Regions from separate parts of the Streptomyces sp. NPDC021622 genome, predicted to be linked through region 1. Evidence: riboswitches for the same ligand, from Rfam matches in the RefSeq annotation. Region 1 holds a riboswitch; the other holds the start of a gene.
The links. A riboswitch is a leader RNA that binds a small molecule or an ion and turns the genes downstream of it on or off. The one in region 1 is predicted to bind cobalamin.
Positions count from the first base shown of each region.

Region 2: it holds a riboswitch for cobalamin, as region 1 does, so the genes downstream of both, AB0G47_RS09770 (ABC transporter substrate-binding protein) here and AB0G47_RS01845 (ABC transporter substrate-binding protein) in region 1, are expected to answer to the same signal.

Region 1 covers NZ_JBFACK010000001.1:403,142-407,301, reverse strand. The annotation lists gene AB0G47_RS01850 (iron chelate uptake ABC transporter family permease subunit) at 1-1,003, opposite strand, end outside; gene AB0G47_RS01845 (ABC transporter substrate-binding protein) at 1,000-2,013, opposite strand; cobalamin riboswitch at 2,106-2,293, opposite strand; gene AB0G47_RS01840 (VOC family protein) at 2,291-2,734, opposite strand; gene AB0G47_RS01835 (helix-turn-helix domain-containing protein) at 2,740-3,606, opposite strand; gene AB0G47_RS01830 (HAD family hydrolase) at 3,790-4,160, shown strand, end outside.
Region 2 covers NZ_JBFACK010000003.1:510,052-514,211, reverse strand. The annotation lists gene AB0G47_RS09780 (amino acid permease) at 195-1,667, shown strand; gene AB0G47_RS09775 (M67 family metallopeptidase) at 1,757-2,179, shown strand; cobalamin riboswitch at 2,152-2,300, shown strand; gene AB0G47_RS09770 (ABC transporter substrate-binding protein) at 2,344-3,303, shown strand; gene AB0G47_RS09765 (iron ABC transporter permease) at 3,438-4,160, shown strand, end outside.

The sequences.
Region 1 (4,160 bases):
GTGTGCGGTAGAGGACCAGGACGAACGCCGGGACGCCGATCAGGGACGTCACGACTCCCACCGGCACCTCCTGCGGGTCAAGGACCGTGCGGGCCAGTGTGTCCACCCACACCAGGAACACCGCGCCCGCGAGCGCCGTGACCGGGAGCAGCCGCGCGTGCCCGGAGCCGACCACCGCGCGGGCCGCGTGCGGCAGGACAAGGCCGACGAAGCCGATGGCGCCCGCGCTGCTGACCAGGACCGCCGTCAGCAGGGCGGTGACGGAGAGCAGGATAAGACGGGTGCGGGCCACGTGGACGCCCAGCGTCGCCGCCGCGTCCTGGCCGAACGCGAAGGCGTCCAGCGTGCGGGCCTGCGCCAGGCAGACGGTGAGCGCCGCCAGGAGGACCGCCGCGCAGATCCATACGTCCGTCCAGCCCACCCCGCTGAGCGAGCCGAGCAGCCAGAAAAGCACCCCGCGCGTCGTCTCCGCGTCGGCCGCGGTCAGGATCACGAACGAGGTGAGCGCCGAGAACAGCTGCATGGCCGCGACGCCGGAGAGCACGACGCGGTCGGTGCTCCCGCCCAGCGCATGGCTGAGCAGCAGGACCAGGGCGAAGGAGCACAGGGCGCCGGCGAAGGCGCCCGCCGAGACCGACACGACTCCCCCGCCGACCCCGAGGACGACGACCGCGACGGCTCCCGTGGACGCCCCTGAGGAGACGCCGAGGACGAAGGGGTCCGCGAGCGGGTTGCGCAGCAGGGACTGGAGGACCGTCCCGCAGACCGCGAGGCCCGCGCCGCACACCGCGGCGAGCAAGGTGCGCGGCATCCGCAGGTTCCAGACGATGCCGTCCCGCAGTGGCGTGAGCCCCGTCTCTCCCCCGCCGAGGTGCGCCACGACCGCCGAGAACACATCCGGTACGGAGATGGCGGCGGGGCCGATGGTGACGGCCACCGCCACGGAGAGCGCGAGCGCGGCGGCACCCGCCGCCCACAGCAGGGCGCCGCGCGCGTGCGTCACTTGGCGAGCCCGAACTCGCGCAGCGCGGCGGCCACCTGCTCCACGCCGTCCACGGTCCGGATCGTGGGGTTCATCGCCTGGCCGCTGAGCAGGACGTACCGCTTCTTCTTCACGGCGGTCAGATTCTTGGTGACCGGGTTGGACTCCAGGAACTCGATCTTCTTCTTCGCGCTCTCGGCCGTCTGCGCCTTGCGGGTGAGGTCGCCGATGACCAGGACGTCGGGGTCGCGGTCCGCCACCGTCTCCCAGTTGATCTGGGGCCACTCCTCGCGGGTGTCGTCGAAGACGTTCTTGGCGCCGAGCTCGCGCGTGATGATGCCGGGGGCGCCGCAGCAGCCCGCTATGTAGGGGGCCTTGGAGTCGGAGAACCAGTAGAGGAGCGTGGTGTCGGAGGCGTCGATGTCCTGCTTGGCCTTCGCCAGGCGGGACTTCAGGTCGGCGACCAGGCGCTCGCCGCGCTTCTGGACCCCGAACGCCCGCGCCAGGTCGCGCACTTCGCCGTACACCGTGTCCATGGTGAGCGCCTTGACGCGGCTGCCGTCGCCGTCGCCGGTGTTGTCCTTGCCCGCGCAGTCGGTGGGCGAGACGTACGAGGGGACGCCGAGCTCGGTGAACTTGGCGCGGTCGGCGACGCCGCCCTTGCTCACCGTCGCCAGGAAGGATGCGGTCACGAAGTCCGGCTCCTGGGCGAGGACCTTCTCGAAGGAGGGGTAGCGGTCGGAGAGGCGCTCGACCTTGGCGTTGTCCTTCTCCAGGCCCTTCAGGACCGGGTCGGTCCAGGTGCCGGTGCCTGCCATGCGGTCGGCGAGGCCGAGGGAGAGCAGGATCTCCGTGGAGCCCTGGTCGAGGGAGACGGCCCGCTGCGGCGGCGCCTTGATCTGCGACTTCTTGCCGCAGGAGGTGAGGGTCAGCGGGTAGCCGGCGGCCTTCTTGTCCGCGGTGGAGGGCGTCGACGAGCCTCCGCAGGAGGTCAGCGTGACGGCAAGGGCCGTGCCGAGGAGGACGGGCATACGTACACGACGGGCTGTGGAGGACACACGATCCCTTGAGTCTCATGGCTCATACGCGGAGCCTGGCCTGCTTGATCACCTCCGCCGCCCGGTGCGCGGACAGAGGTGCCAGCAGGTCTTCGGACTCGGGGATCGGCCGGGCGGGGCGCCTTCCCAGGCGTCCGTGGACGCCCAGTGGCCGTGGCCCCGCCCGTCCCCCCTCACCGCTGCGCGTCAGTTCCGGATTCGCACCGGATTCCCTGGCCCTGGTGTGGGTTTGACTGGCGTGCGCAAATTATCACGCTGGCCGGGGCGAGCCGCGGTAGGTGCCGAAGGACCACTTGTTGCCCTCGGGGTCGGCGATCGCGAACTCCCGGCTGCCGTACGGCTGGTCCTCGATCTCGCGGATGATCTTCACTCCGGCGTCGGTGAGGCGCCCGTAGAGATCGTCGACATGGTCCGTGACGACGTACGCGCCGAAGGTGCCCGGCTTGAGGCACCAGCCCTCGGCCTTCTCGTCGTACGAGCCGAGCATGATCGCCCCGCCCTCGGGCCAGTCGAGCTCGGCGTGGGCCACCCGGTCGCCGTCCTCGTAGACGGCGGTGCGCAGGAAGCCGACCGTGCCGACGAGGAAGTCGATCAGGGCGGGTGCGTCGTGGGCCTGGAGGGTCGGCCAGACGTCGGGGGCACGTTCTGCGGGGGCGGATGTGGTCTTGGTCTGCTGCTTCTCGGTGGTGTTCATGGCTCCTACTCTTCGCCTCCGCCATGGCTCCCGGCTTGGATATTCCGGCACTCTTCGGCCAGCCAGCCGCTGGGGCTCGTGCCGGTGTACTGCCGGAAGTCCCGCACCAGGTGGGAGTGGTCGAAATAGCCGCAGTCCGCGGCGACCCGCGCCAGATCGGGCGCGGCGCCCGCGGCGACGGAGCGCACGACGGTGTTCCGCGCGCGCTGGAAGCGCATCAGGCGGGAGGCCTGCTTGGGGCCGATCCCCAACTCGGCGCGGAAGAGGGCGGTGAGCCTGCGCTCGCTGAGCGCGACGTGCCGGGAGAGACCGCCGAGCGTGCCCGCGCCCCGGTGCCTGGCCAGCCAGGCCCAGGCCTCGGCGACCTCGGGGCGGACGGAGCCGGCGGCGTCCTCGGCGGCCACGCGCTGCCTCAAGTAGGCGGACAGGGCGGCGAATCGCTCCTCCCAGGTGTCCCGCTCGCACAGCAGCTCCCGTACGTCGGCGGCGCGGCGCCCCATCACCTCCGTGCCGGACGTGACGATGTCACCGGCGAGCTCGGCGGCCGGTACGCCGAACAGGGCGCGGGCGGCGAGCGGATGCACGGCGAGCTGGATGCCCGCCTCGTGCTCGGGCTTGACGACGTACGCCGGTGACTGGTGCAGACCGCCGAGGACGATGTCCGTGCTGATCGCGTCGGCGCCGCCCGCCTGCTCGGGGGTGAGACCGCTGACGACCGGGCCGTCGAGCGAGAAGATCAGGGTCAGATACGGGGACGGCAGGCCGCGGTGCAGGCCGGGCCGCTCGCCCGTGGTGCGGTAGCCGACCGCGGACACGACCATCCCGTCGAGCCGCGGGACGGCCCGCACGAACTCGCGGGAGCCGGTCTCCATACGTTCCAGTATGCGATGCACGGGGCCCGGGCGCGGGGCGGAAGCGTTCGATGCTGCTACCCGCGCCGGGCCGGTCCATGCCCCTCACGGCCGGTGACGTCGATCATGGGAATCTGCCGTCTGACCTCGTACGATGGCCCGCCGCTCCGGACGGGGCGCAGACCGCTCTCAGGGGGCAGAAACATGGCAGTAGGAGCAAAGGGCAAGCTCGCGGTTCTCGGTACGGCGGGCGCGCTCAGCGCGGCGGTGCTCGCGGGCATGGCGCTCTGGCCGGGCACGGAGGCGACGGCGGCCGACTCCTCGGTCAAGACGGCGGCCGAGCTGCCGCACTGGCCGAAGCCGGTCGCGGCGAAGCTCGGCAAGGTGATCTCGGAGAACGGCCACAAGGGCGCGTACGCCGTCTTCGACGCGGACAACACGACGTACCGCAACGACCTGGAGGAGGCGCTCCTGCCCTTCCTCGAGATGAAGGGGGTGCTGACCCGCAAGTCGATGGACCCGTCGCTGAAGGTCATCCCCTTCAAGGACACGGCGCAGCACAAGGAGAGCCTGTA
Region 2 (4,160 bases), on a different contig from region 1:
ACACGTGGCTGAGCCGATCACTGTTGCGACCGTGATAAATCTTCACGACCACTCGGTGACGCCACCCATGTCACCGATGGCGCTCGGGCCGGCAGACCGCCGGTAGCACTCCATCCATATCCGGGGGGATCAGGACCTGATCCGTGGCCATTCGCAGACTGCGGGCACGGATCAGCGTGGAGAAAGGCGTCACCATGACCTCAGTGCAGGTCGAAGAGCATCACGACGGCAATGAGGCCGATCAGGCCAAGGGCTCGTCCGGTTCATCCGGCGAGGGCTATCAGCGCGGGCTCGGGGCCCGACAGATCCAGATGATCGCGATCGGCGGTGCCATCGGCACCGGCCTGTTCCTCGGCGCGGGCAAGGCCATTCACAAGGCCGGGCCCAGCCTCATCCTGGCGTACGCCATCGCCGGCCTTGTCATCTTCTTCATCATGCGGGCCCTGGGCGAGCTGCTCATGTACCGCGCCGTCTCCGGTTCCTTCTCGGAGTACGCGCGCGAGTTCATCGGCCCGTTCTTCGGATACGTGACCGGCTGGACGTACTGGCTCTTCTGGGTCGTCACCGGCATCACGGAAGTCACGGCCGCGGCCCAGTACATGCAGTACTGGACAGACAACGCCATCCCACAATGGGCGTACGCGCTGATCTTCACGGTCATCCTGTACGGCGCCAACCTGATCTCCGTGAAGCTCTTCGGTGAGCTCGAGTTCTGGTTCTCGATGGTCAAGGTCACCGCGATCATCGGCATGATCCTCATCTGCGCCGGCATCCTCACCATCGGCTTCTCCGACGCCGGTGACACCGCGTCCGTGAGCCACCTGTGGGACCAGGGCGGGTTCTTCCCCAACGGCATCGGCTCCACGCTGATGACACTGCAGATCGTGATGTTCGCCTTCCTCGCCGTCGAGCTGGTCGGCGTCACCGCGGGCGAGTCCAAGGACCCCGAGAAGACCCTGCCCAAGGCGATCAACACCGTGCCGTGGCGCATCGCCGTCTTCTACGTCGGCGCGCTCATCATGATCCTCTCGGTCGTGCCGTGGACGTCCTTCAAGCCGGGCGTCTCGCCGTTCGTGAAGGCCTTCGAGGAGATGGGTCTGGGCGTCGGCGCCGCCATCGTCAACTTCGTCGTCCTGACGGCCGCGCTCTCCTCCTGCAACTCCGGCATGTACTCCACCGGCCGCATGCTGCGTGACCTGGCGCTCAACGGCCAGGGCCCGAAGTTCTTCACCAAGCTCACGAAGAACGGCCTGCCGCTGGTCGGCACCACCTTCTCCGCGGCCCTGATGCTGGTCGGCGTCTGGATCAACTACCAGTGGCCGGGCGAGGCGTTCAACTACGTCGTCTCCTTCGCCACCATCTCCGGCATGTGGGCCTGGATCATGATCCTGGTCTGCCAGATCAAGTACCGCCGCAAGGCCGACCGCGGCGAGCTGCCGCAGTCCACCTTCCGGGCTCCGGGCGCGCCGTACACGAGCTGGTTCGCCCTGCTCTTCATCGGCATGGTCATCGTGATGATGGGCGTCGACAAGGACGCGCGCATCTCGCTCTACGCGGCCCCGGTGTGGGCGCTCATCCTGGGCGTCGGCTACCTGGTCATGCAGAAGCGCAACGCGCAGCCGACGGGCGGCGGCGACGCCGAGCCGCAGGACGCGATCAAGTCCTGACTCCCGTCTGATCCCTGCTGATCCCAGCATGTGGGCCGATCCGTACCATCCCTCGGTACGGATCGGCCCCTCTGCTTATCCTGGCTCCCATGCTGACCCTGACCCAGGCCCTCCACGACCAGATCGTCGCGCACGCGCGCCAGGACCACCCCGACGAGGCGTGCGGCGTGGTCGCGGGTCCCGCGGGCACCGGCCGCCCCGAGCGCTTCATCCCGATGCTGAACGCGGCCCGCTCGCCCACGTTCTACGAGTTCGACTCGGGCGATCTGCTCAAGCTGTACCGCGAGATGGACGACCGCGACGAGGAGCCGGTGATCGTCTACCACTCGCACACGGCGACCGAGGCGTACCCCTCGCGCACCGACATCACGTACGCGAACGAGCCCGGCGCGCACTACGTCCTGGTCTCCACGGCGGACACCGACGGCGCGGGCGACTTCCAGTTCCGCTCCTACCGGATCGTCGACGGCGAGGTCACCGAGGAAGAGGTAAAGGTCGTCCAGGCATACTGAGCCTCACCTTTGAGGCGGCAGGACCCAGGAAGCCGGTGCGAATCCGGCACGGTCCCGCCACTGTGACCCCACCCTTCGCGGGTGGGGCAGTCAGGAACTGACCTGCCGCCTTCTCCCACGGATACAGGGGACGCGGAATCCCCTGGAGGAGGCACAGCCCAGCCATGTCCCGCCCCCTGCGCGCACTCATAGCCGCCGCCCTGCTCGCCCCGCTCGCCGCGTGCACGAGCTCCGCGGAGCCCGATTCCGCGCCGGGGGCGAAGGCCGCCGGGTTCCCGTACACCGTCACCAACTGCGGCGTGAAGACGACGTACGATGCGCCCCCGAAGCGCGCCGTGACGATGAACCAGCACACGACGGAAGTGATGCTGGAGCTCGGCCTTGCGGACCGCATGGCGGGCACCGCCTTCCTGGACGACAAGGTCCTTCCGTCGTACGAGAAGGCCTACGCGTCCGTCCCGGTCCTGGCCAAGGAGTACCCCTCCTACGAGAAGCTGCTCGCCGCCAACCCCGACTTCGTGTACGGCGGTTACCCCAGCGCCTTCCTCGCGGGCGAGGGCCGCAGCCGCGCGGCGCTCGCGAAGTCCGGCATCAGGACCCGCCTCGACGTGGAGGGCTGCGCGAAGCGCCCGGTGACCATGGAGGACGTCTTCCGGGAGGTCCGCGAGGTCGGCTCCACCTTCGGGGTACGGGCACGGGCGGACCGCTGGGTGAGCGGCGCCGAGCGCCAACTGGCCGAAACCGAGAAGCAGTTGAAGGACAGGAAGCCGCTCCCGGTCTTCGTGTACGACAGCGGCGACAAGACGGCCTTCACGGCGGGCGGCCGCGGCATCGGGAACGACATCATCAAGCGCGCGGGCGGCCGCAACGTCTTCGCCGACCTGGACAAGTCCTTCGGCGACGCGTCCTGGGAGTCGGTGGTGGACAGCAGCCCCGAGGTGATCCTGATCCTCGACTACGGCGGCACGACGGTCGCCCAGAAGAAGCGCCGCCTCCTGGAGGACCCGGTGCTCGCCGACGTCCCTGCCATCAAGAACAAGCGGTTCGCGGTGCTGCCGCTGTCGGATGTGGTGACGGGGGTAAGGGCCCCGGCGGCGGTAGGGAAGCTGGCATCGCAGCTGTGAAAATCTCAGCCCGTCCGGCGTTTGAGGACGAACTCGGCGAAGCCGGTGACTCTCCGGTCAGCACACGGCCGGCGAAGCCGGAACATTCGGGAAGGGGCGGGATCGGGGAAAGAAGGCCGCCCTACGCAGCCGTGATCGCCGGGCTCCTCGTGGCCCTCGCCGCAGCGGCAACCGCAGGCCTCGCCCTCGGCTCGGTCAAGATCCCCGTGACCGACGTCCTGGAGATCCTCACGGGCAGGGCGGAACCCTCCCCCTTCCGCACGATCGTGCTGGACGCCCGCCTCCCCAGGGTCCTGCTCGGCGCAGCCGTCGGCGCGGGCCTCGCCGTCATAGGCACGGTCCTCCAGGCCCTGGTCCGCAACCCCCTCGCGGACCCCTTCCTCCTGGGAGTCTCCTCCGGCGCGTCGGCCGGCGCGGTCGCCGCCATCGTCCTCGGCAGCGCCTTCGGCATCGGCGCGGGCCTGTCCATCACAGTCACCATCCCCGCCGCGTCCTTCGCGGGGGCACTCCTCTCCCTGCTCCTCGTCTACACCCTGGCCAGAAGCGCCGGCGGCGGCTTCGCCACCGGCCGGCTGATCCTGGCGGGCGTGGCCGTCTCGTACATCCTCTCCGCCCTGACCAGCCTGATCCTGGTCGTCGCGGACAGCACGGACCACCTGCAGGAGGTCCTGTACTGGACGCTCGGCGGCCTCGGCAGCGCCCGCTGGGGCATGCTGGCCCTGCCCGCCGGCGTACTGATCGTCGGCACGGCGCTCCTGCTCGCCCTGGCCCGCCCCCTGGACCTGCTCCTCGTCGGCGAGGAGGGCGCCACCGTCCTCGGCCTGGACACCGCACGCTTCCGTGCCGCCGTCTTCGTC